2 regions of the Mycobacterium shinjukuense genome follow, and region 2 is predicted to be linked to the other one. Evidence: riboswitches for the same ligand, from Rfam matches in the RefSeq annotation. Region 2 holds a riboswitch; the other holds the start of a gene.
The links. Region 2 has a riboswitch for thiamine pyrophosphate ahead of thiO (glycine oxidase ThiO). Riboswitches for the same ligand answer to the same signal wherever they lie in the genome.
Positions count from the first base shown of each region.

Region 1: another riboswitch for thiamine pyrophosphate. It lies ahead of thiC (phosphomethylpyrimidine synthase ThiC); the one in region 2 lies ahead of thiO (glycine oxidase ThiO).

Region 1 is NZ_AP022575.1:2,793,635-2,809,247, reverse strand. It holds gene G6N20_RS21300 (PH domain-containing protein) at 1-85, opposite strand, end outside; gene G6N20_RS12750 (D-alanyl-D-alanine carboxypeptidase family protein) at 96-1,322, opposite strand; gene G6N20_RS12745 (HNH endonuclease signature motif containing protein) at 1,610-3,058, shown strand; gene G6N20_RS12740 (hypothetical protein) at 3,055-3,264, opposite strand; gene G6N20_RS12735 (alpha/beta hydrolase family protein) at 3,261-3,890, opposite strand; gene thiD (bifunctional hydroxymethylpyrimidine kinase/phosphomethylpyrimidine kinase) at 3,890-4,714, opposite strand; gene thiC (phosphomethylpyrimidine synthase ThiC) at 4,711-6,333, opposite strand; TPP riboswitch at 6,324-6,433, opposite strand; gene G6N20_RS12720 (PE family protein) at 6,550-8,337, opposite strand; partial or broken gene G6N20_RS12715 (aspartate aminotransferase family protein) at 8,727-9,017, opposite strand; gene G6N20_RS12710 (PE family protein) at 9,092-10,759, opposite strand; gene G6N20_RS12705 (aspartate aminotransferase family protein) at 11,040-12,368, opposite strand; gene G6N20_RS12700 (sigma-70 family RNA polymerase sigma factor) at 12,411-13,325, shown strand; partial or broken gene G6N20_RS12695 (carboxymuconolactone decarboxylase family protein) at 13,291-13,944, opposite strand; gene G6N20_RS12690 (succinate dehydrogenase iron-sulfur subunit) at 14,010-14,804, opposite strand; gene sdhA (succinate dehydrogenase flavoprotein subunit) at 14,804-15,613, opposite strand, start outside.
Region 2 is NZ_AP022575.1:3,306,196-3,321,808, reverse strand. It holds partial or broken gene G6N20_RS22280 (type I polyketide synthase) at 1-1,541, shown strand, start outside; gene G6N20_RS15080 (MBL fold metallo-hydrolase) at 1,543-2,283, opposite strand; gene fgd (glucose-6-phosphate dehydrogenase (coenzyme-F420)) at 2,422-3,432, shown strand; gene pta (phosphate acetyltransferase) at 3,434-5,509, shown strand; gene G6N20_RS15065 (acetate kinase) at 5,502-6,674, shown strand; gene G6N20_RS15060 (serine/threonine-protein kinase PknG) at 6,729-9,017, opposite strand; gene G6N20_RS15055 (glutamate ABC transporter substrate-binding protein) at 9,017-9,991, opposite strand; gene glnX (protein kinase G-activating protein GlnX) at 9,988-11,307, opposite strand; gene G6N20_RS15045 (NUDIX hydrolase) at 11,433-12,065, shown strand; gene thiE (thiamine phosphate synthase) at 12,037-12,708, opposite strand; TPP riboswitch at 12,738-12,847, shown strand; gene thiO (glycine oxidase ThiO) at 12,838-13,845, shown strand; gene thiS (sulfur carrier protein ThiS) at 13,842-14,039, shown strand; gene thiG (thiazole synthase) at 14,032-14,829, shown strand; gene G6N20_RS15020 (serine/threonine protein kinase) at 14,923-15,444, opposite strand.

The sequences.
Region 1 (15,613 bases), 510 kb from region 2:
GCCCGCCCAGCGGAAAGTAGTAGCGCCGGATGGTGATTCCGTGCTCATCCAGTGTTAGGCCGGCGTCTTCATACAGCGCAGTCATTTCGCCGAGTCTAGTGTTGCGGCCGGCCGTTCATCGAGCGTGCCACCATGATCAATCCGAACACGATGATGGTGCCGATCACGGCCACCCCCACCCGCACCGGCAGCGCGTCGGCGGACGACATCAGCCCGGCCGCCCGGGCGTCGTCGGCCTGCCGGGGAGCGTCCCGCCCGGCGGACATCAGCGAGGGGTCGGGTTCGACCAGAGCGCCGACCTGGGTGCCCTGGGGCGTGCTGAACCCGTAGTCCAGCAGATGCGCGGCCTGTTCCCATGGGGCGATGGGCTGGCGGGTGCCGTGCAGCAGCACGGCCATCAGCCGCCGGCCGTTGCGGTTGGCCGCCCCCACGAAGGTCTGGCCGGCATCGTCGGTGTAGCCGGTCTTGCCGCCGAGCGCGCCCGGGTACCGGTAGAGCAGCTGGTTGTCGTTCTCCAGCTGGTAACCGGGATGGTCGCCGTGGCCGGGAAAGTCGAAGGTGCGGGTCGCGACGATGTCGGCGAAGGTGGGGTTCTGCCAGGCGTATCGGTAGAACAGGGCGATGTCGTAGGCCGAGGTGCTCATGCCGGGCCCGTCCAGCCCCGACGGTGTCGCCACCCGGGTATCCCGCCCGCCCAGCTTGGCGGCCAGCAGGTTGATCTTCTCCAGCGCGGCCTGCATGCCGCCCAGCTGGACGGCCAGCGCGTGGGCGGCATCGTTGCCGGAATGCATCATCAGGCCGTGCAGCAGCTGGTTGACGGTGTAGCTGCCGTCGGCGTCCACGCCGACCTTGGTGCCCTCGACGGCCGCGTCGTCCCCGGTTCCGGCGACCGACTTGTTGAGATTGAGCGTGTTGATGGCGGCCATCGCGACCAGCACCTTGATGACGCTGGCCGGGCGGTGCCGGCCGTGCGGATCGCGGGCGGCGATGACGGCGCCGCTGTCCAGGTCGGCCACCAGCCAGGCCTCGGCGGAGACGTCGCCCGGCACCGGTGGGGTGTTGGGTGCCGTGATGATGCCGCAACCGCCCAGCGCGGTGCCGCCGACCGGGGTGGCGGGGACCGCCAGCGGCAGCGGGGGTTCCCCGGCGGTGGGCACCTCCGAGGAGTCCACCGCGGGCGGCGTGGACACCTTGTACGGGCAGTTTCCGGGGGCGGCATTGGCCTCCGCGTTGGGCTCGGCGTCGGCGGGCGGCACAGCGACCATGAGAGCCGCTGCGGCCAGGCATGATGCGGCGCGGAGGGCGGACCGTAAGAGGGGCATCGTGTGTGCAGACTAGGTGATCGGCCGGGCGATTGCAGGTCGGCGCGCTGTTACTGGTGTGACGGAAGTTATGAATTTGTCGAGGTGGGCCCCGGTGGGCTCCCGGCTGGCCTGGCTGCCGACTTCCGAGCACGCTGCGCAGGGTGGACTCGATGGTGTCGATGCTGTCGACGTATCTCTCGCCGCGGACATCGCCGAGCTGCCGGCCGGTGACGGCGGGGTTGGTAGTGCGGGCTGCCGATCGTCAGGGCTGGCGGGTGTCGGAGTGCTGCGCTATACTCGAACACATGTTCGATAGTTCGGACGGCTCCGCTGCCGCGCTGGTGGAGCGGATGTGCGCGGCGTGGCGGGCGGAGAACCGGGCGGCCGGGCAGCGGCTGATCGCGATCGGGCAGCTGGATGTGCTGCGGCTGCGCCAGCGCGGGGAACGCGAGACCTGGGTGACCGACACCTGGGACGCGGTGACCGCGGAGGTGGCCGCGGCGTTGCGGATCAGTCACGGGTTGGCGGCCAGCCATCTGCACTATGCGCGCGCGCTGCGGATGCGGCTGCCCCGGGTGGGCGCGGCGCTGCTGGCCGGCGACATCAGCTTTTCGATGTTTCAGACGATCGTGTATCGCACCGAGTTGATCACCGACGAGGACATCCTGGCCGGCGTCGACGCCGAACTGGCGGTCAAGGTGCGCCGGTGGCCGTCGCTGACCCGCGCCCGGCTGGCCGCCTACGTCGACCGGGTGGTGGAGCGGGCCGATCGCGATGCGGTGCGCCGGCGCCGGGAGCGGCGCGCGGATCGGGAATTGTCGATCTGGGACACCGGCGACGGTTTAGCGGAGGTGTTCGGCAGGCTGGTCAGCACCGACGCGCAGGTGGTGGATGCCCGGTTGGCGGCGTTGGCGGCCACGGTGTGTGCCGAGGACCCGCGCACCGCCAACCAGCGCCGCGCCGACGCGCTGGGGGCATTGGCCGCCGGGGCCGACCGGTTGGGTTGCCGATGCGGGCGCCCGGACTGCCCCGCCACGGCGGCGGCGCCGTGGCCGGTGGTGATCCACGTGGTCGCGGAGCGGGCCAGCCTCGACGGCACCGCCGCGAACCCGGGTGCGCTGCTGGGCGGCAATGCGCTCATCCCCGCCGAGCTGATCGCCGAGCTGGCCGCCACGGCGCGGCTGCAGCCGCTGACGCATCCGGGCGAGGCACCGGCCGAGCCTGGCTACACCCCCTCGAAAGCGTTGGCCGACTTCGTCCGCTGCCGGGATCTGAGCTGCCGGTTCCCCGGGTGCGATCGCCCGGCGCTGCACTGCGACCTCGATCACACCATTCCTTACGGCGACGGCGGGGCCACCCACGCCTGCAACCTGAAATGCCTGTGCCGTCTTCATCATTTGCTCAAGACGTTCTGGGGCTGGGGTGACCAGCAGCTGCCCGACGGCACGGTGATCTGGACCTCGCCGTCCGGACACACCTATGTGACCACCCCGGGCAGCGCGCTGCTGTTTCCCAGCTTGTGCGTGCCCACCGGACACCTGCCCGCGCCGAGCCCGGCACCGACCGACCGGTGCACCGACCGGGCCACCGCGATGCCCACGCGTCGCCGTAGTCGCGCCGACAACCGCGCCGCCTACATCGCCGCCCAACGCCGACTCAACCGCCAAGCCCTTGCGGCGCGCGCAGCGGGCAAACCCGCACCACAACCGCCGCCACCCGGGCCCGCACCCCCCGAGGAGCCACCACCGTTTTAGGCAACCCGGTCCTGGCTGTGACCGTTGTGCACCCAGACCACCAAAAAACCGGTGACTAGCAGCCATCCCACGGCAACGGCCGGGATCGCCCAGGCGCGGTTTTTGGTGCACGCCGCGATGGCGTTGGTGGTCGATCTGGGGCGGATGGTGAGCCCGCAGGATTCGGCGTACGCCCAGGCGTGTGTGCGAAAGCTGATGCGGGTCACGCTGTTTGGCTGCGAATCAGCTGCAACGCCGCCGCGACCGCCAGGCCGGCGACGTCGAGGGTCTTCGAGTCCAAGTCGTGTCGGGCGCCGGTGATTTCGACGATCTGGGTGGGCGCGGGAATCAGCGCCGCGGCGGCGCGTAGCTCGGCGATTGTGCCGAAGGGATCGGAGGTGGCGTGGGTGAACACCGTGGGCACCGTGATGTCGGGTAGGTGCTCGGTGCGGGGCCGCTGCGGCTTACCGGGCGGATGGACCGGATAGCAGAACAGGGTCAGCACGTTCACCGCGGCCTGGCCGGCGCCCACCACCATGGAGGTTTGGCGGCCGCCGTAGGAGTGGCCGCCGGCGATCAGCGGGCCGTCGGCAAGGCCGCGGCACAGTCGGATCGCCTCGACGATGCCGGCACGGTCGGTATCCCCCGAGCCGGACGGTGGTCCGGTGGGCCGGCGCCGGCGGTAGGGCAGGTTGTATCGCACGGCCAGCCAGCCGTGCCGCGCCCACTCGTGGCAAACCTGGTGCAACAGGGGGGATTCCCGGCTGCCACCGGCGCCGTGGGTGAGCACCACCACCCCTTGGGGAGCCCCGGCTGGCCGGTGGGCGATGCCCGCGATCTCATCGAGGTTCATCACAGCCGGAACAACGGGGAGACGGGGCCGTGGCCGTGGCCCAACGGATAGCCGGCGCGCAGGCATTGGGTCACCCACCGTTTCCCGAAGCCGACCGCGTCGGGCACGCTGAACCCGTGCGCCAGCGCGCAGGCCACCGCCGAGGCCAGCGTGTCCCCGCCGCCGTGGTCGTTGCCGGTGGGCAGCCGCGGCGCGTCGAACTCGTAGCAGTCGGCACCGTCATAGAGCAGGTCGCGGCTGGTGTCCGAGGAGCGCAGGTGTCCACCCTTGACCAGCACCCACCGCGGGCCCAGCGCGTGCAGGGCGGTGGCCGCCGCGCGCTGCGAGTCGGCGTTCACCACGTCGATGCCGACCAGTTGGGCCACCTCGTCGAGGTTGGGTGTGACCAGGGTGGCCAACGGAAACAGGTGGGTGCGCAGGGTTTCCAGGGCGGCGGCCGGCAGCAGCGCATCTCCGTGCATGGATGCGCACACCGGGTCGACGACCAGCGGCACGCTCAGGTCGAGTCGGCGCCAGGTGGCGGCCACGGTGGCGACGATGCTGGCCGAGGCGAGCATCCCGGTCTTGGCGGCCTGGATGCCGATGTCGGTGACCACCGCCTCGATCTGGCCGGCCACCACATCGTCGGGCATCGCCTGAATACCCTTGACGCCCACCGTGTTCTGCACGGTCACCGCGGTGACCGCCACGCAGGCATGCACCCCCAGCAGCGCCATGGTGCGCAGGTCGGCCTGGATGCCGGCGCCACCCCCGGAGTCCGATCCGGCGATGGTCAGCACCCGCAACGGGGTGGTACCCGGCGGCGGTAGCGGCAGCAACGTCACGGGGTGATCGGCAGATACACCCGGCTGCCGTGCTCGGCGAACTCGCGGGACTTTTCGGCCATGGCCGCTTCGATCGCTTCCTGGCTGTCGAGTCCATGCGCGGCGGCGTAGTCGCGGACATCCTGGGTGATGCGCATGGAGCAGAACTTGGGCCCGCACATCGAGCAGAAGTGCGCGGTCTTGGCCGGCTCGGCGGGCAGGGTTTCGTCGTGGAATTCCCGCGCGGTGTCGGGGTCCAACGCCAGCGCGAACTGGTCGTTCCAGCGGAACTCGAACCGCGCCGTGGACAGCGCGTCGTCGCGCTGCTGCGCGCGGGGATGACCCTTGGCCAAATCCGCGGAGTGCGCGGCGATCTTGTAGGCGATCACCCCGTCCTTGACGTCCTTGCGGTCGGGCAGCCCGAGGTGCTCCTTGGGGGTGACATAGCACAGCATCGCGGTGCCGGCCGCGGCGATGATGGCCGCCCCGATCGCCGAGGTGATGTGGTCATAGGCCGGGGCGATGTCGGTGGCCAGCGGGCCCAGCGTGTAAAACGGGGCCTCTTGGCACAGCTGCTCTTCCAGGCGCACGTTTTCGACGATCTTGTGCATCGGGATGTGCCCGGGGCCCTCGATCATCACCTGGGCGCCGCGGGCTTTGGCGATCCTGGTCAGCTCGCCCAGGGTGCGCAGCTCGGCGAACTGCGCGGCGTCGTTGGCATCGGCGATCGACCCCGGCCGCAGCCCATCACCGAGGGAGAAGGTGACGTCGTAGCGGGCGAAGATGTCGGCCAGCTCCTCAAAGTGGGTGTACAGAAACGACTCCCGATGATGGGCCAAACACCACGCGGCCATGATCGACCCCCCGCGGGACACGATGCCGGTGACCCGTTTGGCGGTCAGCGGCACATACCGCAGCAGCACCCCGGCGTGCACCGTCATGTAGTCCACGCCCTGCTCGCACTGCTCGATCACGGTGTCGCGGTAAATCTCCCAGGACAGCTTGGCCGGATCCCCCTTGACCTTCTCCAGCGCCTGATAGATCGGCACCGTGCCCACCGGCACCGGCGAGTTGCGCAGGATCCATTCCCGGGTCTGGTGGATGTCGCGGCCGGTGGACAGGTCCATCACGGTGTCGGCCCCCCAGCGGGTGGCCCACACCATCTTGTCGACCTCCTCGGCGATCGAGGACGTCACCGCCGAGTTGCCGATGTTGGCGTTGACCTTGACCGCAAACGCCTTGCCGATGATCATCGGCTCGCTCTCGGGATGGTGGTGGTTGGCCGGGATCACCGCGCGCCCGCGGGCCACCTCGTCGCGCACCAGCTCGGCGGGCAGGCCCTCGCGGGCGGCGATGAACGCCATCTCGGCGGTGATCTCCCCGGCGCGGGCCCGCTGCAGCTGGGTGCCCCGATCGCGGACCACCCCGGGCCGGGGTGGCAGCCCGGCGGTCAGGTCGATCACCGCGCCCGCCTCGGTGTAGGGCCCGGAGGTGTCATACAGGTCGAAGTGATCCCCGGTGGACAGCCGCACCCGCCGAAACGGCACCCGCAGGCCGGGGAATCCGTCGAGCTCGCGGTAGATCTTGGCGCTGCCGGCGATCGGGCCGGTGGTCACCGACGGTTGAACGGTCACGGTCATGGTCATCTCCCTACGCCGGCATTACCCGGTCAGGTTCAGACGGTCGACGGCCCCAGCCGTCCTCTCAGCACGCTCGGCGCGCGCTCCCGCGTGAATTGGTTGGACGGTATTCGATTGCCCGGCTCCTGCTCGAATCGCGCCGCGATTCGCATCGTCGCCGGGCACCACCCACGCTAGCGCAGCGCGGGCGCGGCGCGCACGGCCGGGCAAGCGGTGTCAGCCCGGCGTTCCGGGCGCGCCGGGGGCACCGGACAGCAGCCCGCGGCCGCCGCCGCTGCCGCCGCCCCCACCGGTGCCCACGGGGGTGCCGGCCCCGCCCTTGCCGCCGTCGCCGCCGTTGCCCCCGTTGCCGATCAACCCGACGGCGTTGCCGCCATGACCGCCGGCACCGCCCTTACCGCCGCCGGCGGTTCCGGTGCCGGGTCCGCCGGCGTTGGCGGCGCCGCCGGCTCCACCGTTTCCGAACAGCGCCCCACCCTGACCGCCGTTGCCGCCGTTGCCGCCGTTGCCACCGGCTCCGCCGGACCCGCCCTTGGCACCGGTCCCGCCAGCCCCGCCAGCCCCGCCGCTGCCGATCAGCCTGGCGGCGCCGCCGTCACCGCCGGCGCCACCGGATCCACCAGACCCAGCCGGAGCGACGGGGGTTCCGCCGTTTCCGCCGTTTCCGCCGGCCCCGCCGTTGCCGATGAGCCCACCAATGCCGCCGCGTCCGCCGCCGCCGCCGTTCCCACCGGGCCCACCAAGAGCAAGACCGCCAATACCACCGGCGCCGCCAGCGCCGCCGTCGCCGTACAACAGCCCGGCGTCACCGCCGGCACCACCGATCCCGCCCAGTCCGCCTTTGAAACCGACTGCAGCCGCGCCGCCGGCCCCGCCGGCCCCACCGGTGCCGAACAGCCAGGCTTTGCCACCGCCACCGCCGGCCCCGCCATCCCCACCGGGGAAGGCGCCGGCGTTGCCGCCGGCCCCGCCGTGCCCGCCGGCTCCGCCGTTGCCGTACAGCAGCCCACCGGTCGCACCGGTCCCGCCGGTCCCGCCGGCCCCACCGGAATCCCCGGGCACACCCGTTCCGCCGGCCCCGCCGGCTCCGCCGGCCCCGATCAGTCTGGCCTCACCTCCGGCCCCACCGGCGCCACCGGCACCACCAGCCACGCCGGTCCCGCCGCCGCTGTCCCCGCCGGTCCCGCCGGCCCCGCCGTCCCCGCCGTTGCCGAACAACCAACCGCCGGCCCCGCCGGCCCCACCGTGACCGCCGGCCCCGCCGGACTGGCCGAGCGCGCCGGTGCCGCCTTTCCGCCGGCCGCCGGCGCCGCCGGTGCCCCAGAGCCCCGCGCCGCCGCCGGCCCCGCCCAGCCCGCCGACCCCACCCGCGCCAGCAGGACCGCCGAAGGCGACGCCGGCCCCGCCGGTCCCGCCGGGCCCGCCGTTGCCAAACAGCCACCCCCCGGCCCCGCCAGCACCCCCGGGCGCCCCCGCCCCGCCGGCCCCGCCGGCCCCGCCATGGCCGATCAGCCCGGCCGCACCCCCGTTACCACCGGCCTGCCCGGCCGCACCGGCCGCGCCGTTGCCGCCGTTGCCGTACAAGAGGCCGCCCGCCCCACCGTTGCCGCCGGGGGTGGTCGCATCGGCGCCGTCACCGATCAGCGGACGCCCCAACAGCGCCAGGGTGGGCGCGTTGATCAGCGCCAGCAGGTCCTGCTCCAGGCTTTGGGCCGCCGAGGCGTTGACCGCCTCGGCGGCCGAATACGAGTCCGCCGCCGCGGTCAACGCTCGTCCGAACTGCGCATGAAAAGCCGACATCTGGGCGCTGAGCGCCTGATAGGCCTGTCCGTGCGCGCCGAACAGCGCCGCGATCGCCGCCGACACCTCATCGGCGCCCGCGGCCAGCACCCCGGTGGTCTCGGCCGCCGCGGCCGCGTTGGCCGCACTGAGCGCCGACCCGATCCGCGCCACATCCGAGGCCGTCGCCGCCACCCACTGCGGCGCGACAGTCACAAATGACATCACACACCTCCGACCAACCAACCCGGCGGTGGACTCCGGCGATCGCCGGCCTGCACGCTCAACGACGACGCACGCCAACCCATACCCGAAACCCGCTGTACCAGTGACATTTTGGTGATATCGCGACCGCGTCGACGACACAATCGCCAAACCGGCAGCAAAATCATGCAAAGTGCACCTATATCCCCCGACGAAACGTGCTATCTGCCCACGTCGGGGGTGCGGCCAGACCGCCCTACCCCCACCTGCCCCACCACCGGCAGGTTCACGGCGAAGGTTTCGCTGCGGTCCGAGCGGGGTGCAGCCGAGCAGTTGGCTGACCACCGGGGCGCTGATCAAGACCCCCACCAGACCAAGGGAATCCAGCGCAGCCGTGCCTGCGGTTGCCCCTACATGCTGACCTCGCCGAGCACGCCGCGCAGGATGGACTCGATGGTGTCGAACTCGTCTTGACCGCTGATCAGCGGTGGAGCCAGCTGGATGACGGAATCGCCGCGGTCGTCGGTGCGGCAGTACAGCCCGGCGTCCAACAGCGCCGCGGACAGCCGGCCCAGCCGTGCCTGGCGCTCGGAGCCGGTGAAGCTGTGCGTAGTCGCCCGGTCCTTGACCGGCTCGATGCCGAAGGAGTGGCCCTCGCCGCGGACATCGCCGACGATGGGCAGGTCGTGCAACTTCTCCAGGTGGCCAGCAGCGCGGCGGAGTTGCACTGGACGCTAGCGCAGGACGTGGGTGGTGTGCACGGCGCGGGCTGTTATCAGCCGGGCGTTCCGGGCGTGCCCGGGATGCCGAACAGCTGCCCCCCGCTGCCGCCGCTGCCGCCTGGCCCGCCGGCACCAGTGGGGGTCCCAGACGCGCCGGCGCCGCCATCCCCGCCATCTCCGCCGTCGCCGACCAGCCCAATGGCGTTACCGCCATGACCGCCGGCACCGCCCTTGCCGCCGGCTCCTAGTGTGCCTACTCCGCCGCCGCCGCCCTTGCCGCCGGTCCCGCCATGACCGAACAGCACCCCGCCGTGACCGCCATTGCCGCCGTCCCCGCCGTCGCCGCCGACGCCACTGTCCTCGCCCTTGCCGCCGACCCCGCCGGGCCCGCCGGCCCCGCCGCTGCCAATCAGCCCGATGGCATTGCCGCCACGGCCGCCGGCCCCGCCGTCGCCGCTAGCGGCGCCCAAAATGACAGATAAACCACCATTGCCGCCGGCGCCGCCAGCGCCGCCGTCACCGTACACCAGCCCGGCCTCACCGCCGTCCCCGCCGATTCCGCCGTTTCCGCCAACACCACCGTCCCCACCTACGCCGCCGGCGCCGCCGGCGCCGCCGTGGCCGATCAGCCAGGCTTTGCCGCCGCGACCGCCGGCGCCACCGTCCCCAGCGGACGCGGCGGGCCCGCCCGTTCCGCCGGTTCCGCCGTCCCCGCCGTTGCCATACAGCAGCCCGCCGCTGCCACCATGACCGCCGGCCCCGGCGTCTCCGCCGGCACCTCCTCCGGCCCCGCCGGCCCCGCCGGCCCCGCCGGTCCCGATCAGCCTGGCGTCACCCCCGGCCCCGCCGGACCCGCCGGCCCCGCCGGCCCCGCCGCCCCCGCCGATCCCGCCGCCGGCGCCGGCCCCGCCAGGCCCGCCGTTGCCGAACAACCAGCCGCCTGCCCCGCCGGCCCCGCCATGGCCGCCGAGACCACCCGTACCGCCGATACCGCCCTCCCCGCCGACACCGCCGGCACCGCCGGCGCCGCCGGTGCCCCACAGCCCGGCGCCGCCGCCGGCCCCGCCCAACCCACCGGGACCACCCGCGACACCAATGCCGCCGCTGGCCACGCCAGCGCCGCCGGGCCCGCCGGGTCCGCCGTTGCCGAACAACCAGCCCCCGGCCCCGCCGGCGCCACCGGGCGCCCCCGCCCCGCCGGCCCCGCCGGCCCCGCCATGGCCGATCAGCCCGGCCGCACCCCCGTTACCACCGGCCTGCCCCGGGTCACCGAGTGCGCCGTTGCCGCCGTTGCCGTACAAGAGGCCGCCCTCCCCACCGTTGCCGCCGGGGGTGGTCGCATCGGCGCCATCACCGATCAGCGGACGCCCCAACAGCGTCTGGGTGGGCGCATTGATCAGCGCCAGCAGGTCCTGCTCCAGGCTTTGGGCCGCCGAGGCGTTGACCGCCTCGGCGGCGGCATACGAGTCCGCCGCCGCGGTCAACGCAGACACAAACTGCGCATGAAAAGCCGACACCTGGCCGCTCACCGCCTGATAGGCCCGCCCGTGCGCGCCGAACAGCGCCGCGATCGCCGCCGACACCTCATCGGCGCCGGCGGCCAGCAGCCCGGTGGTCGGAGCCGCCGCGGCCGCATTGGCCGCGCTGACCGCCGACCCGATCCGGGTCACATCCGAGGCCGTCGCCGCCACCCACTGCGGTGCCACCATCACAAACGACATCGCACACCTCCGACCAACTCAACCCGGCGTTGGACTCGGCGATCGCGGCCTGCACACCCGACGGCGACGCACGCCGACGCATACCCGGAACCCGTTGTGCCAGTCACATTATGGTGACAGCGCGACCGGGGCAAGGCCTACGTGGTGGTGTAAGACCCTTCCGTGGCAGTTAACCGGTTGGGGTCGGCGTGGTGACGGTCTGCCGGTTGTGGGGGCTGGGTCTGTGCTGGTCAGCGTCGCGGTGTGGTGTTCGGCGGGTTAGGGATGCCTGCGGTTGCCCCTACATGCTGACCTCGCCGAGCACGCCGCGCAGGATGGACTCGATGGTGTCGAACTCGTCTTGACCGCTGATCAGCGGCGGAGCCAGCTGGATGACGGAATCGCCGCGGTCGTCGGTGCGGCAGTACAGCCCGGCGTCCAACAGCGCCGCGGACAGCCGGCCCAGCAGCGCCGCGCGTTCCGCGTCGGTGAAGGTTTGCTTGGTCGCCCGGTCCTTGACCAGTTCGATGCCGAAGAAGTAACCCTCGCCGCGGACATCGCCGACGATGGGCAGGTCGTACAACTTCTCCAGGGTGGCCCGCAGCGCGGGGGAATTCCGCTTGACGTGGTCGTTGAGGCCCTCGCGCTCGAAGATGTCGAGGTTGGCCAGTGCCACGGCCGCCGACACCGGATGACCGCCGAAGGTGTAGCCGTGCGGGAACATGGTTTTGCCGTCGTTGAACGGCTCGAACAACCGGTCGCTGGCGATCATCGCGCCCAGCGGACAGTAGCCCGACGTCAGGCCCTTGGCGCAGGTGATCATGTCGGGCAGGTAGCCGACGTCCCCGATGTCATTGCAGGCGAACATCGACCCGATCCGGCCGAACGCGCAGATCACCTCGTCGGACACCAGCAGCACGTCGTAGAAGTCGCAGATCTCGCGCACCCGCGCGAAATAGCCCGGCGGCGGCGGGATGGGACCGCCCGCGTTCTGCACCGGCTCCACAAACACCGCGGCGACGGTGTCGGGCCCCTCGAACTCGATCGCCTCGGCGATCCGGTCGGCGGCCCACCGCCCAAATTCGGTGACGTCGGTGTGAAACGGGGCGCGATAGAAGTTCGTGTTGGGCACCCGGAAGCCGCCCGGCGCCACCGGCTCAAACGGGGCCTTATACCCCGGCAGACCGGTGATCGCCAACGCGCCCAGGGTGGTGCCGTGGTAGGCGATCGAGCGCGAAATGACCTTGTGTTTACCGGGTTTGCCGGTGAGCTTGAAGTACTGCTTGGCCACCTTCCAGGCGGTTTCGACGGCCTCGGTGCCGCCGCTGGTGAAAAACACCCGGTTCAGGTCCCCGGGCGCGTAGCTGGCCAGGCGCTCGGCGAGCTCGATCGCCGGCGGGGTGGCATACCCCCATAGCGGGAAGTACGCCAGCGTGCCAGCCTGCCGAGCGGCGGCCTCGGCGAGCTCGGCACGGCCGTGACCGACCTGCACCACGAACAGCCCCGACAAGGCGTCCAGGTAGCTCTTGCCGCGGTCGTCGAAAATGGTGACGCCCTGGCCGCGGGTGATGATCGGCGGTGTGATGCCCCCGCCGTGCCGAGCGAAATGCAGCCACAAGTTTCTTGTCATCCTGCCCGCCCAGCGTAGCGCTACCCTCGGGTAATGACCTCGATGCGGGTTTCCGAATTCGAGGAGCTGCGACCGCATCTCATGTCGGTCGCCTACCGGCTGACCGGGACCGTGGCCGACGCCGAGGACATCGTGCAAGAGGCCTGGCTGCGCTGGGACTCACAGGGCACCGTGATCGACGACCCGCGGGCCTGGCTGACCACCGTGGTGAGCCGGATCGGTCTGGACCGGTTGCGGTCGGCGGCCCACCGCCGGGAGACCTACACCGGCAACTGGCTTCCCGAACCGGTGGTCACCGGCTTCGACGATGGCGATCCATTGTCCGCGGTGGTCGCCGCCGAGGACGCCCGGTTCGCGGCGATGGTGGTGCTGGAGCGGCTGCGCCCCGATCAGCGGGTCGCGTTCGTGCTGCACGACGGGTTCGGTGTGCCATTCGCCGAGGTGGCCGAGGTGCTGGGGACCAGCCGGCCCGCGGCGCGGCAGCTGGCCTCGCGGGCCCGCAGGGCCGTGGCCGGGACGGCCGCCGCGCCGCCCCTTGTTTTGAAGCGGCCCGATCCCAGCCACAACGAGGTGGTCGGGCGGCTGATGGCCGCCATGGCCACCGGCGACCTGGACACCGTGGTGTCGCTGTTGCATCCCGACGTGACCTTCACCGGCGATTCGGACGGCAAGGCCGCCACCGCGGCCCGCGTCATCCGCGGCGCCGACAAGGTGGTCCGGTTCATGCTCGGGCTGGCCCGCCGCTACGGCCCGTCGTTCTACACGGCGAATCGGTTGGCGCTGGTCAATGGGGAACTGGGCGCCTACACGCCCGGCTTCCCCGCGGTAGACGGGCATCGGGCGATGGCGCCGCGGATCACCGCCATCACCGTGCGCGACGGAAGGGTCTGCGCGCTCTGGGATATCGCCAACCCCGACAAGTTCACCGGTTCTCCGCTGCGTCGGCGTCAGGGGTAGCCCACGGGATACGGCAGGCGTCCCCGGAATTGAAGCCCTGCTCGGTGATGCCCAGCGCGGAATACATCCGGGCGCGCATGTTCTCCACGCCGATCTGATAGGTCAGCTCGATCACCCCGGCATCCCCGAAGCGGGCCAGCAGATCGGCGACCTGCTCGTCGGTGACCGAATGCGGGTCGGTGGTCATTGCGTGGGCATAGGCGATGGCGGCGCGCTCGTCGTCGCTGAAGCGGGGCGACGTCGCGTAGTCGTCGATCTCAGTGAGCCGTTCGACGTCGAGGCCGTCCAGGCGCTGCAGCATGGAGCCGAAGTCCACGCACCACGAGCAGCCGATGGTGCGCGCGGTCCACAACACCGCCAGCTCGCGTGCGCTGACCGGCAGTGTGCGCGACGCGCGTTGCAGCAGGGTCTCGTGCACCGCGTTGGCGAGCAGCAGACGGGGGTGATGAGCGGCCACGGTGAACGGCTCGGGGACCTCCCCGAAGCGCCGCCTGGCGACTCGGTACATGGCGCGCACCAGCAGGCCGGCGCGCTGGGGGGGCAGGGGTTGGATGCGGGTTTTGGATGTCATACCCGTGAGACGAGACGGGCCGCCGTGATGTGACGCGCACCGGCTCTGCGCGAGCAGACGCAAAATCGCCTCAAAACCACTGGTTTTGGGTGATTTTGCGTCTGCTCGCCCGCTCAGCGGGAGAACATGATCGCGCGCTTGACCTCTTGGATCGCCTTGGTCACCTCGATGCCCCGCGGGCAGGATTCGGTGCAGTTGAACGTGGTGCGGCAGCGCCACACGCCGTCGACCTCGTTGAGGATGTCCAGGCGCTCGCCGGCGGCCTCGTCGCGGCTGTCGAAGATGAAGCGGTGCGCGTTGACGATCGCCGCCGGGCCGAAGTAGCTGCCCTCGTTCCAGAACACCGGACAGCTGGTGGTGCAGCACGCGCACAGGATGCACTTGGTGGTGTCGTCGTAGCGCGCGCGGTCGGTCGGGCTCTGGATCCGCTCCCGGGTGGGCGGGTTGCCGCTGGTGATCAGGTACGGCTTGATCGCCCGGTAGGCGTCGAAGAACGGCTCCATGTCGACCACCAGGTCCTTGAGCACCGGTAGCCCGCGGATCGGCTCGACGGTGACGGTCGGGAATTTGCCCGGCTTGTTCGGCCGCTTGGGCAGCAGGTCACGCATCAGCACCTTGCAGGCCAGCCGGTTGACACCGTTGATCCGCATGGCGTCCGACCCGCACACCCCGTGGGCGCAGGAGCGCCGGAAGGTCAGCGTCCCGTCCAGGTAGCCCTTGATGTAGATGAGCAGGTTGAGCAACCGGTCGGTGGGCAGGCACGGCACCCGGAAGCTCTGCCAGCCGCCGGTGGCCGCGAACGCCTCGGGGTCGTCGGGGTTGTACCGGGCGATCTTCACGGTCACCATCACCGCACCGTCGGGAACCGGCGGCAGGGGTGGCTCCAGCGTCTCAACCTCGGCAGTCATCAGTACTTCCGTTCCTTGGGTTCGTAACGGGTCTGCACGACGGGTTTGAAGTCCAGCCTGATGTCGCTGAGCAGCTCGGTGCCCTCCTTGTAGGCCCCAATTTCCTTGTAGGCCATGGTGTGGCGCATGTAGTTGACGTCGTCCCGGTTGGGGTAGTCCTGCCGGGCGTGCCCGCCGCGGGACTCCTTGCGGTTGAGCGCGCCCGCCACGGTAACCTCGGCCAGCTCCAGCAAAAAGCCCAGCTCGATGGCTTCCAGCAGGTCGCTGTTGAAGCGTTTCCCCTTGTCGTGCACCGTGATTCGGGAGTACCGCTCCTTGAGTGCGTGAATGTCCTTCAGCGCCTGCTTCAGCGTCTCCTCGGTGCGGAACACCGCGGCGTTGTTGTCCATCGACTGCTGCAAAGCCCCACGGATGTCGGCGACGCGCTCGTTGCCGTGCTCGGACAGGATGTCGCGCACCCAACCCACCACCATCGCCGCCGGATCCGGCGGCATGTCGGTGAAGTCGTGGGTGCGCGCGTAATTGGCCGCGGCGATGCCGGCCCGGCGGCCGAAGACGTTGATGTCCAACAGCGAGTTGGTGCCCAGCCGATTGGCGCCGTGCACCGACACGCAGGCGCATTCCCCGGCCGCGTACAGGCCGGGGACGGTGTGGGTGTTGTCCCGCAGCACCTGTCCGGTCACCGTGGTCGGGATGCCGCCCATCACGTAGTGACACGTCGGGTAGACCGGGACCAGCTCGTGCACCGGGTCCACGCCCAGGTAGGTGCGGGCGAACTCGGTGATGTCGGGCAGCTTGGCCTCCAGCAC
Region 2 (15,613 bases):
CATTGGTGCCAACGCTGCGCAAAGACCGTCCCGAACCGGCCAGCGTCACCGCAGCGGCGGCCCATGCCTTCGTCTGGGGTGCGGGCCTGGATTGGGTTGCGGTATTTGCCGGACTCAACGCCAAGCGGGTGGAATTGCCGACCTATGCCTTTCAGCATCAAAAGTTCTGGCTAGCGCCCGCTCGACCGGTTAGCGACCTCGCCGCCGAGCAGACCCCTGCCGAGAATGAATCACCCTTGGCGGTAGAAGATCCCGGCTCAACCACCCACATGCGCACCGGTACCGCCGCCTTGGTCCATTCCGCATTTGCCGACCGGCTAGCCGGCTTGTCCGCCGACCAGCGGCTTGCCGTAACGATCCAAATGGTATGTGAGCACACCGCGGCGGTGCTGGGTCGAGGTGATGCCGCTGATGTGGATTCCGTTGAGGCGTTTACCGATGCGGGACTAAATTCACTAAGCGCAGTCGAATTACGCAACCGGCTCAAAGCCGTCACCGGTGCCACGCTACCGACCACGGCCGTGTTCGACCACCCCACCCCCACCGAGCTGGCCCGGCACCTCCTTTCACACCTAGACGGCACCGCCCGCCCCGCCCCCGCGGTAGCGGAGCAACCGGAGGGCGGGATCGATGCGCTCGCGGACCTATTTCTCCAGACTTGCGACTCGGGGTTCGACGAGGACGGCTGGAGGATTGTTGCGCTAGCGTCGAAAATGCGAGAGCGCATGACAATACCAGTTCGGAACAACGACCTGAAAGACGTCAGTTGCCTGGCGGATGGTTCATCGAACGTGATTGTGGTTTGCATCCCCACTCTGACCGTTCTATCCGATATACATGAATATAGAGACCTGGCGAATGCGTTGGCGGGTTCGCATTCGATCTATTCACTTCCGCTTCCCGGGTTCGATCCGGACGACGCGCTGCCGCGCGATGCCGATGTTGTTCTTGAAAGCCTGTCTCGGTCAATCCTTGATGGGCTAGGCAACAGCGAACACCTTGTGCTCGCTGGTTATTCTTCGGGTGGAGTGTTGGCCTACGCCCTGAGCTGCCACCTTGCTGAAAAATACCAGAGGAGGCCTCTTGGCGTTGCACTGATCGACACCTATCTGCCAAGTCAGCTCGCAGGCACGACCGTGGATCGCGGGTTCGGCATCAACGAAACTGGACGCTACCTTTCCCGGAAGGTGATCCAAGTCGCCAGGACATTAAACCAGGTAAATACAACCCGACTCACCGCCGCGGCCGCTTATGCCTCCATCTTTCGCGCATGGAAACCAAGTGCAGCAGCGGTTCCGGTTCTTAACATCGTGGCGAAAGACGGAATAGGTGATTTCCAAAGCGTTGGCGCGGAACGGGTCAATTCATGGCCAACGGTTGCCGACACGGTCTCACATACTCTTGTTGAGGTTGCGGGAGATCATTTCGAAATGATCACCACGTCGAGAGAGTCGACGGCTGCGGTAATTCGCGGTTGGATTTCCGGCTTAAACAGGCGTGTTCGTCAAACTGGAGCCGCTGCGGGCGATCCGGCTCAATGATTCAGCGCTCGGTTCGTGCGATTGCTTCTTCGGTGGCCTGGCGAATTGGTCCACACCACAGGTCGCCGTGGCCAGGGGCCAGGACCTCGGTTTCCAGCAGGGATAGCGCACCAAGACTGCGGATGCACTGTTGTTGGTGGTGGTTGAACACCCTCGGCAGCAGTTGCGGCCCTCGGTTCCGCAACATCGGATGGCCGGTGATCAGCGCGTCGCCGCTGGCCAGCACACCATCGACCAGATACGAGCTATGCCCACTAGTGTGTCCCGGGGTGAAAATGGCCAGCGGGCGACCGGGTAGCCCAGCGGCTACCTCGGTGGTCAGCGGCTGGGCGGTGGGGATGCCGCTGCGGGTCAGGCCGCCGCGGCGAAGCAGCTGAATGCCCCACGCCGCCGTGCGGGGCCGCCAACTGCGCAGCGCCACATCGAGGATCGACGCCTGCTCCAGGTATTCGCGTTTGGCGTGGCCCACCTCGTCCGCATGGCAATACACCGGCGTGCCGTGCTCGCGGGCGAACCAGATCGCCGAGCCCAGGTGGTCGATGTGCGCGTGGGTCAGCAGGATGGCCCGCACGTCGCCGGGTTCATGGCCCAGCGCGCGCAGCGAGGCCAGCACCTCCTGGCGGTCGCCGGGGTAGCCGGCGTCGATCAGCATGACGCCGGTGTGGTCGGTGACCAGCACCCAGTTGACCGCGTGCCCGCGGGCCAGATGCACCCTGTCGGTGACCCGAACCAGCTCAGCCATGCCCGCGAGTGTAGGAGCGATCGCGAGCGCGGCGAAGCCGGGCGCGGCGGGTCGCGACCGTGAGCGCCGGAGCGATCGCGAGCGCGGCGAAGCCGGGCGCGCGGGTCCGTGACCCTCGGATAGGAGTAGAAAAGACGGGTGGCTGAACTGAAGCTGGGTTACAAGGCATCTGCAGAACAATTCGCACCGCGCGAGCTCGTCGAACTGGCCGTCGCCGCCGAAGCCCACGGCATGGACAGCGCCACCGTCAGTGACCATTTCCAGCCGTGGCGGCACCGGGGCGGGCATGCCCCGTTTTCGCTGTCCTGGATGACCGCCGTCGGCGAACGGACCAAGCGGCTGCTGCTGGGCACCTCGGTGCTGACCCCGACTTTCCGGTACAACCCTGCCGTGATTGCCCAGGCCTTCGCCACCATGGGTTGCCTATATCCCAACCGCGTCTTCCTCGGAGTGGGCACCGGAGAGGCGCTCAACGAGATCGCCACCGGCTACCAGGGTGCCTGGCCGGAGTTCAAGGAACGGTTCGCCCGGCTGCGCGAATCGGTGCGGCTGATGCGGGAGCTGTGGCGCGGCGATCGGGTGGACTTCGACGGAGAGTACTACCGGCTCAAGGGTGCCTCGATCTACGACGTGCCCGAGGGCGGCGTGCCGGTCTACATCGCCGCGGGCGGGCCGGCGGTGGCCAAATACGCCGGACGCGCCGGCGACGGCTTCATCTGCACGTCCGGCAAGGGCGCGGAGCTGTACACCGAGAAGTTGCTGCCCGCGGTCCGCGACGGCGCCGCGGCCGCCGGCCGATCCGTCAACGACATCGACAAGATGATCGAGATCAAGATCTCCTACGACCCCGACCCCGAGCTGGCCCTGAACAACACCCGGTTCTGGGCGCCGCTGTCGCTGACCGCTGAGCAGAAGCACAGTATCGACGATCCGATCGAAATGGAGCGGGCCGCCGACGCGCTGCCGATCGAGCAGATCGCCAAGCGCTGGATTGTGGCCTGCGACCCCGACGAAGCCGTGGAAGCGGTGGGCCAGTATGTGACGTGGGGCCTCAACCACCTGGTGTTCCACGCACCCGGACATGACCAGCGCCGCTTCCTGGAGCTCTTCGAAAAGGATCTCGCGCCGCGGCTGCGGCGGCTGGGCTGACGTGCCCCCGTCCAGCATCTACATCACCGCGCCGGAGGCGGAGACCGGCAAGTCGACGATCGCGCTGGGGATCCTGCACCGGTTGACCGCGACGGTGGCCAAAGTCGGTGTGTTCCGGCCGATCACGCGGACATCTGGTGGCAACGACCGGGACTACATCCTGGAGCTGCTGCTGGAGCACGCCACCGCGGGGCTGCCCTACCGGCGCTGCGTTGGGGTGACCTATCAGCAGCTGCACGACGACGGCGACGCCGCGATCGCCAGCATCGTCGAGGCCTATCACGCGATGGCGCAGGGGTGTGACGCCGTGGTGATCGTCGGCAGCGACTACACCGACGTAACCAGCCCAGCGGAGCTTTCGGTCAACGCCCGGATCGCGGTCAACCTCGGCGCGCCGGTGCTGCTGACGGTGCGTGCCAAGGACCGCACCCCCGATCAGGTCGCCAGCGTCGTTGCGATTTGTTTGGCGGAGCTGTCCGCCCAGCGGGCGCACGTCGCGGCAGTAGTAGCCAATCGCTGCGCGCCCGCGCAGATGGCCGCCACGACCGAGGCGCTGCGGACATTCACCCCTCGCGGCTACGTGCTGCCCGAGGAACCGCTGCTGTGCGCGCCGACGGTGGCCGAGCTCACCGCGGCCGTGCACGGCACCGTGGTCAGCGGGGACGTCGCGCTGGCGGGGCGCGAGGTGATGGACGTGCTGGTCGCCGGGATGACCGCCGACCACGTGCTGGAGCGGCTGCGCGACGGCATGGCGGTGATCGCCCCGGGCGACCGTTCCGACGTGGTGCTCGCCGTCACCAGCGCCCATGCGGCGCAAGGGTTTCCGTCGCTGTCATGCCTGGTCCTCAATGGCGGGTTCGAGCTGCATCCGTCGATCGCCGCCCTGGTGTCGGGTCTGCGGTTGCGGCTGCCCATCATCACCACCGCGTTGGGGACCTTCGACACCGCCAGCGCGGCCGCCGCGGCCCGCGGCCGGGTGACGGCCGCCTCGCATCGCAAGATCGACACCGCGCTGGACCTGATGGAGCGCCACGTCGACATCGCCGACCTGTTGGCGCAGCTGGCGATCCCGATCCCCACCGTCACCACCCCGCAGATGTTCACCCATCGGCTGCAGCAGCGGGCGCGCTCGGATCGCCAACACATCGTCTTACCCGAAGGCGATGATGACCGCATCCTGGCATCCGCCGGGCGCCTGCTGCAGCGCGGCATCGCGGACCTGACGATCCTGGGCGACGAAGGCCAAGTCCGTTCGCGCGCGGCCGAACTCGGTGTCGACCTGGACGGCGCCACGGTCACCGACCCACGCACCAGCGAACTGCTGAACCGCTTCGCGGACCAGTATGCCCAGTTACGCAAGGCAAGGGGCGTCACCGTCGAACAGGCCCGCGAAATCATGCACGACGCCACGTATTTCGGCACCATGCTGGTCTACAATTCCCATGTCGACGGCATGGTGTCCGGTGCTGCTCACAGCACGGCACACACGGTGCGTCCGGCGCTGGAGATCATCAGGACCGTTGCGGGCGTTTCCACGGTGTCCAGCGTTTTCCTGATGTGCCTGCCGGATCGGGTGCTGGTATACGGCGACTGCGCGATCATCCCCAACCCGAAACCGGAACAGCTCGCCGATATCGCCATCTGTTCGGCGCGCACCGCCGCACAGTTCGGCATCGAACCCCGAGTGGCCATGCTGTCCTACTCCACCGGCGTTTCCGGGACCGGAGCCGACGTGGACAAGGTCAGGGCGGCAACCGAATTGGTGCGTTCGCGGGATCCGCAGCTGCCGGTGGAGGGCCCCATCCAATACGACGCCGCGGTCGAGCCCTCGGTGGCGGTCGCCAAGCTGGGTGATTCGCCGGTAGCCGGCCGGGCCACGGTGCTGATCTTCCCCGACCTCAACACCGGCAACAACACCTACAAGGCGGTGCAACGCTCCGCCGGGGCGATTGCGATCGGCCCGGTGTTACAAGGCTTGCGCAAGCCGGTGAATGACCTGTCCCGGGGTGCGCTGGTGGAAGACATCGTCAACACCGTTGCCATCACCGCCATTCAGGCGCAGGGCAGCCATGAATAACGCCGTGCTGGTGATCAACTCCGGCTCGTCGTCGCTGAAGTTCCAGCTCGTCGACGCCGACTCCGGCGTCGCGCGGGCCGCCGGAAATGTCGAGCGGATCGGGGAGCCGTGGTCGGCGGTGGCCGACCACGAGCAGGCGCTGCGGCGCGCCTTCGACATGCTGGCCACCGACGGGATCGACCTGCAGGCCTGCGGGCTGGTCGCGGTCGGGCATCGGGTGGTCCACGGCGGCATGGAATTTCATCAGCCGACACCGCTGGACGACACGGTGATCGGCAAGCTCGAGCGGCTGTCCGCGCTGGCCCCGCTGCACAATCCGCCCGCGGTGCTGGGCATCAGGGTGGCGCGCAGACTGCTACCCGACGTCGCGCACATCGCGGTGTTCGACACCGCCTTCTTCCACGACCTGCCGCCGGCGGCGGCCACCTACGCCATCGACCGGGAGCTGGCCCAGACCTGGCGGATCCGCCGGTACGGCTTTCACGGCTGCTCGCACCGCTACGTCAGCGAGCGGGCCGCCGCGTTCCTGGGCCGGCCGCGCGATGGCCTGAATCAGATTGTGCTGCATCTGGGTAACGGCGCGTCGGCGTCGGCGATCGCCGCCGGCCGGCCGGTCGACACGTCGATGGGCCTGACCCCGCTGGAGGGTTTGGTGATGGGGACCCGCAGCGGCGACCTGGACCCGGGCGTCATCGGCTACCTGTGGCGCACCGCCAAGATGGGCGTGGACGATATCGAGGCGATGCTCAATCAACGGTCCGGGGTGTTGGGCCTGGCCGGCGAGCGTGACTTCCGGCGGCTTCGCGCGATGATCGAATCAGGCGACCCAGCAGCGCAATTGGCCTACGACGTGTTCATTCACCGGTTGCGCAGGTACCTCGGCGGCTACCTGGCCGTGTTGGGCCACACCGACGTGGTGAGCTTCACCGCGGGGATCGGCGAACACGACCCGGCGGTGCGCCGGGACGCGTTGACCGGGATGGCCGAACTGGGAATCCGGTTCGACGAGGACCGGAACCTCGCCGCGTCCGACGGCGAGTCCGACGGCGTGCGCCGGATTTCCACGGACGACTCACCGATCACCGTGCTGGTGGTGCCGACCAACGAGGAACTGGTCATCGCCCGCGACTGCGTGAGTGTGCTGGGTGGGTATCGTCGAGCGTGAACCACACGACGGCCCGCCGGCGTGTCGCGTCGTGCGATTCACACCCGGCGCCAGCTAGAACGTGCTGGTGGGCCGCACCTTGTTGGCCATGTCCACCAACGTGTAGCGGTGCCGCTGGGTGGGCGCCACCCGGGCCAAACTACGCAGCGACGCCTCCACACCGAGCCGCAGCCCGTGATCGGTGAACGGGAAACCGAGGATGTGGTTGGTGCTGGCCTTGTTATCTTTCAGCCAGTCCATCGCGCCGCCGAGCACCAGCGCGCGGATCTGTAGCACACGCGGTTCGGTGGGCGGCAGCGCCTCCACTCGGCGGGCGGCGTCACGGATCTGCTCCTCGGTGATTTCGCTGGTCGACCGGCCGGACAGCAAGGTCACCGCACTGGTCAGTCGTGCGGTGGTGAAATGCCTGGAGGTCGGCGGCACTTCGTCGAGCGTCCGCACCGCCCCGACCCGATCGCCTTGGGCGGACTGGCTTCTGGCCAGCCCGAAGGCCGCCGAGATCACGCCATCGTTGGTGCGCCACACCGTCTGGTAGAACTTGTGCTCGTCGGTGGCGCCGGCCAGCTCGGCGGTGGCGGCCAGCGCCAGCTTGGGCGCCAGCTCGCCGGGGAAGGTGTCCAACACCTCGGTGAAATCCTTGGTGGCCGAGTCGAAGTCACCGGTCAGCAGCTCGGCCACGGCGCGGTACCAGACCAAACGCCAGCGCCATCCCACCCGCTCGGCGAGATCGTCGAGCTTGCGGGTGGCCTTGGCGACATCACCCAGATCCAGCAGCGCGCGCACCTCCATCAGCGGCAGCTCGATGGACTCCGACAGGTCGACACCGTCGGCGTCGAGCGCGCCGTGGCGGGCCGCGCGCAGCGAGTCCAGCGTCTGCACCGGCTGCGAGAGCACGGTGGCCTGCAGCACCGGGGCGGCCACGTCGGTCGGATCGACCAGCGGCACCGACAACGCGGTCACGATCTCCTTGGCGGTCAGCTTCTCCGAGTGCACCTTGCCGTCCAAGTACACGTCGGTGTGTGCCACCAGCAGATCCACCCCGAACGTCGAGCGGCTGGGGCTGAAAATCGTGGACAGCCCGGGCCGCGGCACCCCGGTATCCTGGGCGACCACTTCCCGCAACACCCCCAGCAGCTGTCCGGACATCTCTTCGGCGCTGGTGAACCGTCGACGGGGATCGGGGTCGGTCGCCCGGCGTAGCAACCGGCCGTAGGAGTCGTAGGTGGTCAGCACCGGGTCGTCGTCGGGCAGCCCGTCCACGTAGCGACCGTCGCGGGTAGGCAGGTTCAGGGTGAGGGCCGCCAGCGTGCGGCCCACGGTGTAGATGTCGGTGGCCACCGTCGGGCCGGTTCGCACGATCTCCGGCGCCTGGAAGCCGGGGGTGCCGTAGAGGTAGCCGAACGAGTTGATCCGCGACACCGCACCCAGGTCGATCAGCTTGAGCTGCTCCTCGGTGAGCATGATGTTCTCCGGCTTCAGGTCGTTGTAGACCAGGCCCATCGAGTGCAGGTAGCCCAGCGCGGGCAGGATTTCCAGCAGGTAGGCGATCGCCTCCGCGACCGGCAGTTTTTCGGCTTTCCCGTTTTTGCGGCCCCGTTTGAGCGATTTCCCGCCGACGTACTCCATCACGATGTAGCCGACCGGATCCCCGTGCCGGTCGGTGTGCTCGACAAAGTTGAAGATCTGCACGATCGCCGGGTGCACCACCTCGGCCAGAAATTGCCGTTCGGCCATCGCGATCGCCTGCGCCTCGGCGTCACCGGAGTGCACCAGGCCCTTGAGCACCACCGGGCGGTCGTTGACGTTGTGGTCCAGGGCGAGGTAGACCCAGCCCAGCCCGCCGTGCGCGATGCAGCCCTTGACCTCGTACTGGCCGGCGATGACGTCACCGGGACTCAGCTGCGGCAGGAACGAGTAGGGACTGCCGCAGTAGGGGCACCAGCCCTCCGAGGTCGCCGCCGCTTCCGACCCGGACCGGCCGACCGGTCGTCCACAGTTCCAGCAGAACCGCTTGGACTCCGGAACCACCGGGTCGGTCATCAGGGCTTGCAGCGGATCGATGTCCGGCACCCGCGGGATCTCCACCAAACCGCCAGCCAGCCGTCGGACCGGCTGCAGCACTCGGGTAGCGGTCGTCAGCGCCTCTGGCGGCTCGCCACCCTTGGTGCCTATGGAGACAAACGGGAACTCGTCGTCCTCGAAATCGGGGCGGAAGACCGCCTGGGTGGCCTCGGCCCGGTTGGTCGCCGCCGTCGTCGTCTGCGCCTCCGCCGGCTGGGTGCCGGGGCCGTCCTCGGGGCCCGAGCATTCGGCCTGCGACGCTTTCGGCGTGGGCTTGCCCATCAGTCCACGTACCTCGGCTGGGGCGGGAGGGGCGCCGGGCCCAGAACCGTCAACCACTTGCGGTACAACGCGTTCCAGGTGCCGTCGCCGCGGATGCGTTCCAGTGTGCCGTTGACGAACCTCACCAGCCCGGTGTTGTCCAGGTTGATCCCGATGCCGTACGGCTGGGTGGCCATGTTCGGCCCCACGATGTGTACGTAGGGGTCCTCCTCCACCAGCCCGGCCAGGATGGAGTCGTCGGTGCTGATGGCGTCGATCTGACGCTGCTGCAGCGCGACCAGGCAGTCGGCCCAGTTCACCACCGACACGACTATCGGCGGCGGCGCGATCTCGCGGACCCGACGCAGCGACGTGGTGCCCCGCGCCACGCAGACTCGCTTGCCGGACAGGTCGGACACGTTGGCGATCGCCGAGTCACGCGGAGCGAGGATGCGCTGGTTGGCGTCCAGATACACGGTGGAGAAGTTCACCAGCTTGCGGCGCTCGCAGGTGATGGTCATGGTCTTGACCACGATGTCAACCTGTGACAGCTGCAGCGCGGTGATGCGTTCGGCGGCCGACAAGATCCGGTACTCGACGTGCGACGGGTCGCCGAAGATGTCGCGCGCCACCTCGCCGGCGATGTCGACGTCGAAGCCGGTGATCTCCCCAGTGATCGGGTCGCGGAAGCTGAACAGGTTGCTGCCGATGTCGAGCCCGACGATGAGCCGGCCGCGGTCGCGGATGTATGCCACCGCGGCATCGGCTTCGGCCCTGTCGGCGAACGGGCGCAGGCTGGCCGTCGGGTTGCAGTCCTGGCTGGTCGGGTCCGGCGGCAGCGGGGGCTGCACCGGCATTTCCTCCATACCGACCGGGGTGGGCCTCGGCAGCGTCGGCGTCACTTCCGTTTTCAGCGGCTCGGGGTGCCCGCACCCGGCGAGCGCGATCGCCGTCACCAGGACGGCGGACCAGCGTCGCACTCGGCGCCGCATCATCGATACTCTTTCAGCCGCGGCCACAGGCCGAGGGCGACCGCGATGGCCGCACCCAGGCTGAGCACCACGCCGCCCACCTGGGCGCCGGCCAGTCCGCGGTGCGCGTTGAGGATGTCGTTGCGCAGCCGGTTACGGCTCTGCTCCATCACCTTGGTCAGCGCCGCGTCGAGCTGGTCGAACGCTGGGGTGGCGTCGTCGGCGCCCTTACCCAGCGCAACCTGGGTGGCGGCGCGATAGTTGCCCACCGACATGTACGAGTTGATCCGGTCGTTGGCGTGCTGCCAGCGGACCAGCAGCTGGCCGGCGCCCTGCAGGTCGGGTTTGTCAACGGCGTCGTGGCGGGACATGTACGCGTCGAGTTGTTGGTGCATGGTTGCGATGCGTTGATGGAAGGACTGCTTGCGGACCTCCTCGTCGCCGCGGCGGATCAGCGACAGCGTCTCGTCGGCCCGTGCCTGCTGAGCGGTGATCGCCAGGTTGGTGATGGTCTTGAGCGACTCGGCCGCGGTGTCTTTGGCGCTGCGACTTGCGGTCGTCGAAATGGTCAACGCGATCCCGACCCACACCACCATCACGGTGATGGCCAGCGCGCCCACGACCAGACCGGGGTTGATGCGTCGTCGGGTCCGTTGGGCGAGCCAGCGGTGCGCGAACGCGCCGAAGACGACGGTGGTGGCGACGACGAGGATCACCGGAGCCGGGATCTGGGTGGAGGCCGTGGTCTCGGTGTCCACCCGGGCGGAGGTGGCCTGGTAGAGCCGCTGCGCGTCGGGCAGGATCGTCGACTGCATCAGCCCGGAGGCCTCCGACAGGTATGACGACCCCACCGGGTTACCCGCCCGGTTGTTGGTCCGCGCGATCTCCACCAACCCGGTGTAGACCGCCAATTCGGCGTTGATCCGGCCCAGCAACGGCACCAACGATTCGTCGGTCAGCCCGCTGGACGCCCGGGTGACGGCCACCGCGGCAGCGGTGATGGCCTGCTCGTAGCGCAGCCGCACGGCGCTCGGTTCGGTCGGGGCGATGAATGCGGTAGCCGCCGCGGCGTCGGCCACCGACAGCGCGGTGTAGAGCTGTCCGGCCGCGAACGACAGCGGCTCGGTGTCCCTGAGCACGGTGGTCAACACCTGTTGACGGTGGGTGATGGTGGTCGAGGTGGCGAACGCGCTGGCAACGCCCAGGGAGGCCAGCACGATGCCGATGGTCAGGATGCGGCCGGGCGTCGTCGAGATGAACCACCAGCGGGGATGGGCCGGTTCGCCGGGTAAACCCGATCCCAGCGGCTCGGTCGACGGATGCGCCAGCTCAACCGTCACGTTTGCGCCGTCCTCATCTTTCGGCCAACTTGCCAACCTCTATAAGCGAATTCTAAGAGCATGTCCCGATCGATGGGGGGAGGCTTGGCAGATAACCTTGGGCTGGGCCTGCATATCCTGAATTCGTGCGGGGCGACGGCGACGGATGGGTGGTCTCCGAGGGCGGCGTGCACTATTGGGGCAAATACGGTGCCGCCGGACTGCTGCTTCGGGCCCCGCGGCAGGACGGCACGCCCGCGGTGTTACTGCAGCACCGGGCGGCCTGGAGCCATCAGGGCGGCACCTGGGGTTTGCCCGGGGGCGCCCGCGACAGCCACGAGACCCCAGAGCAGACGGCGGTGCGCGAAGCGTGCGAGGAGGCCGGTCTGGCCGCCGAGCGTTTTACGGTGCGCGCCTCGGTGGTCACCGCCGAGGTTTCCGGGCGCGGCGGTCGGCAGTGGACCTATACCACGGTGGTCGCCGACGCCGGTGAGTTGCTGGACACCGTGCCCAACCGGGAAAGCACCGAGCTGCGCTGGGTCGCCGAGGTCGAGGTCGCCGAGTTGCCGCTGCATCCGGGGTTCGCCGCCAGCTGGCGACGGCTGCGCACGGCGCCGGCGACGGTGCCGCTGAGCCACGCCGACGAACGGCGTCGGGGCCTGCCGCGGACCGTGGAGATCGAGGCGGGAGTGTTCGTCTGGTGCATGCCGGGCGACGCGGATCAGCGGCCGTCGCGGTTGAGCCACCGGATCAGCACGCTGCTGCAAGCGCCGTCCTGAGCCGCTGGGCGGCCGCCCGCGGGTCGCCGGCCGCCGTGATCGCGCGCACCACCACGATTCGGCGGGCGCCGGCCTGCAGCACCTGCGGCAGCCGCTGCGCGTCGATACCGCCGATGGCAAACCACGGTTTGTCGCCGGCGAGGCCGGCGGCCGTGGCGACCAAGTCCAGCCCCGGCGCCGGGCGGCCCGGCTTGGTCGGGGTGGGCCAACAGGGTCCGACGCAGAAGTAGTCGCAGTCACCCGTCACGGCCGCCGCCACCTGGGCGCGGTCGTGGGTGGACTGGCCGATCAGCACGCCCGGCCCGACGATCTCGCGTGCCACCCGCCACGGCAGGTCACGCTGACCCAGGTGCAGCACGTCGGCGCCGGCCGCGCGGGCGATGTCGGCGCGGTCGTTGACCGCGAACAGCGCGCCGTGCCGGCGCGTCGCGTCGGCGAGGATCTCGCAGGCGGCCAGCTCGTCGCGGGCCTCCAGCGGGCCGAAGCGCTGCTCACCGGGCGAGCCCTTGTCCCGCAGTTGGATGATGTCGACCCCGCCGGCCAGGGCGGCGTCGGCGAACTCGGCCAGATCACCGCGTTCCCGGCGGGCGTCGGTGCACAGATACAGCCTGGCCGCTGCCAGCCGGGAAACAGAACCGTGCACACCGCGACGTTAGCGCGCTAGCGTGGACGCTGAAGACACACGGGAGTCCCGGGAACGGGGGCTGAGAGTGGGCGCGCCTGCCCTTACCGTTGAACCTGATCCGGATCATGCCGGCGAAGGGAGCAAGGGATGCCCAACACGCTGGCCGTCATCGGCGGCGGCGTCATCGGGTTGTCGGTGGCCCGCCGGGCGGCGCAAGCCGGCTGGTCGGTGCGGGTGCACCGCAGCGGCGAGCGGGGCGCGTCCTGGGTTGCCGCCGGCATGCTGACCCCGCACAGCGAGGGCTGGCCCGGTGAGGAACGGCTGTTGCGGCTGGGCGTGGAATCCCTGCGGCTGTGGCGCGAGGGCGGCTTTACCGACGGGCTGGGTCCGCGGGTGATCACCGCGCGCGAGTCGCTGGTGGTGGCCGTCGACCGGGCCGATGTCGCGGACCTGCGTACCGTCGCGGACTGGTTGTCCGCGCAGGGCCACCCGGTGATCTGGGAGTCGGCCGCTCGAGACGTCGAACCCCTGCTGGCACAAGGTATCCGGCACGGCTTCCGGGCGCCGACCGAACTGGCGGTGGACAACCGCGCCGTGTTGGACGCGCTCAGCCGGGAGTGCGAACGGCTTGGGGTCCGATGGGCGGCGCCGGTGACCGACCTGTCCGACGCGCACGGCGACGCGGTGGTGATCGCCAACGGCGTTGACGCCCCCGCCCTGTGGCCCGGCCTGCCGGTGCGCCCGGTGAAGGGCGAGGTGCTGCGGCTGCGCTGGCGCAAAGGGTGTCTGCCGTTGCCGCAGCGGGTAATTCGTGCCCGGGTGCACGGGCGACAGGTTTATCTGGTGCCCCGACCCGACGGTGTGGTAGTGGGTGCCACCCAGTACGAACACGGCCGCGACATCGCCCCGGTCGTCTCCGGGGTGCGCGACCTGCTCGACGACGCGTGCGCGGTGCTGCCTGCGTTGGGCGAGTACGAGCTGGCTGAGTGCGCCGCCGGGCTGCGCCCGATGACGCCCGACAACCTGCCCATCGTGCGGCGTCTGGACGCTCGGACCCTGGTGGCCGCCGGGCACGGCCGATCGGGTTTCCTGTTGGCGCCGTGGACCGCCGAACAGATTGTGTCCGAACTTGTTCCGGTCGGAGCGCACCGATGATCGTGGTGGTCAACGAGCAACGGGTCCAGGTCGACGAACAGACCACCGTGGCCGGGCTGCTGGCGTCGCTGGGTTTCCCGGACCGGGGCATTGCGGTGGCACTGGACGACTCGGTGCTGCCACGATCTGGCTGGGCGACAAGGCTTTCCGAAGGTGCCCGACTCGAGGTGGTGACGGCGGTGCAGGGTGGTTGAGTCGAAGCTGACCATCGCCGACCGCAGCTTCAGCTCGCGGCTGATCATGGGCACCGGCGGAGCGAGCAACCTGAGGGTGCTGGAGGAGGCGTTGATCGCTTCGGGTACCGAGCTGACCACGGTGGCGATTCGCCGGGTCGACGCCGACGGCGGAACCGGACTACTGGATCTGCTCAACCGGCTGGGCATCACACCGCTGCCCAATACCGCCGGTTGCCGCAGCGCGGCCGAGGCAGTGCTGACCGCGCAACTGGCTCGGGAGGCGCTGAACACCGACTGGGTCAAGCTGGAGGTGATCGCCGACGAACGCACGCTGCTACCCGATGCGGTCGAATTGGTCAGGGCGGCAGAGCAATTGGTGGACGATGGGTTCGTCGTGCTGCCGTACACCAACGACGACCCGGCGCTGGCCCGCCGGCTGGAGGACGCCGGGTGCGCCGCGGTGATGCCGCTGGGCTCACCGATCGGCACGGGCCTGGGGATCAGCAACCCGCACAACATCGAGATGATCGTCGCTCGTGCCGGCGTGCCGGTGGTGTTGGACGCGGGCATCGGCACCGCCAGCGACGCTGCGCTGGCGATGGAGTTGGGCTGTGATGCCGTGCTGTTGGCCAGCGCGGTGACGAGGGCCGCCGACCCGCCGGTGATGGCGGCTGCGATGGCCGCCGCCGTCACCGCGGGGTATCTGGCGCGCCGGGCCGGGCGTATCCCCAAACGCTTTTGGGCGCAAGCCTCCAGCCCGGCGACGATGCGGGCCGGGAAGCGGCCCGCTGAGGAGCTGGGCAATTGAGCCCCAGCCCGGCGACGATGCGGGCCGGGAAGCGGCCCGCTGAGGAGCTGGGCAATTGAGCCCCAGCCCGGCGACGATGCGGGCCGGGAAGCGTCAGCCGTTGGTCCGCCACCACCGGTAGAGGGCGTCGACGTCGTTGTTGGCTGCGCGGATGTAGCTCAGGACGTTCTTGGCGTCGGTGGTCCAGATGATCTCGGCGGCACCCTGATAGGTCCCGCAGGCCACCTGCCCGGCGGTGGCGCCGGAACTGCCCTGACGCCATGTGGTCGGCGATTGGCCGCTGTCCCCACAAGCGGTCAGGGTCTCGTCTTTGATGCTGGCTTTGAAGGAGCCTTTCAAATCGTCGGCGTTGGCGAAAAGGATGTACTTGCCTTGCACGGGTCCGGCCGAGTCGGGGCTGTGCCCGCAAGAAAGCACGGCTAATTCACCGTTGGTGATCGTCTGGGGGGTGCAGTTGTTGAGCCCGTAGCCCTTCGATAGCGACGCGGCCAGCGTGTCGATATCTGCCGATGTGCCGGTGGGGTCCGCGGTCGCGGTGGCGGTGCCCAGCCAGGCGAAGCTACCCATGATCGCTGCAACCGTGGCGGTTCGCAGTGTGTTGGTGCGGTGAGACATCGATGACTCCTTACGGCCGTGCGGTTGCGCCGACTCCACGGAGTCTATTTGTGGAGCTCACCGAAGAACAGGGCCTGCTGCTCGACCCGCGGGGCGCGGCCATGGTCTTACTGGGTAACACGTGATGGTGAAACATTGACAATGCCAGGCTGTTTCATCCACAGCTGAG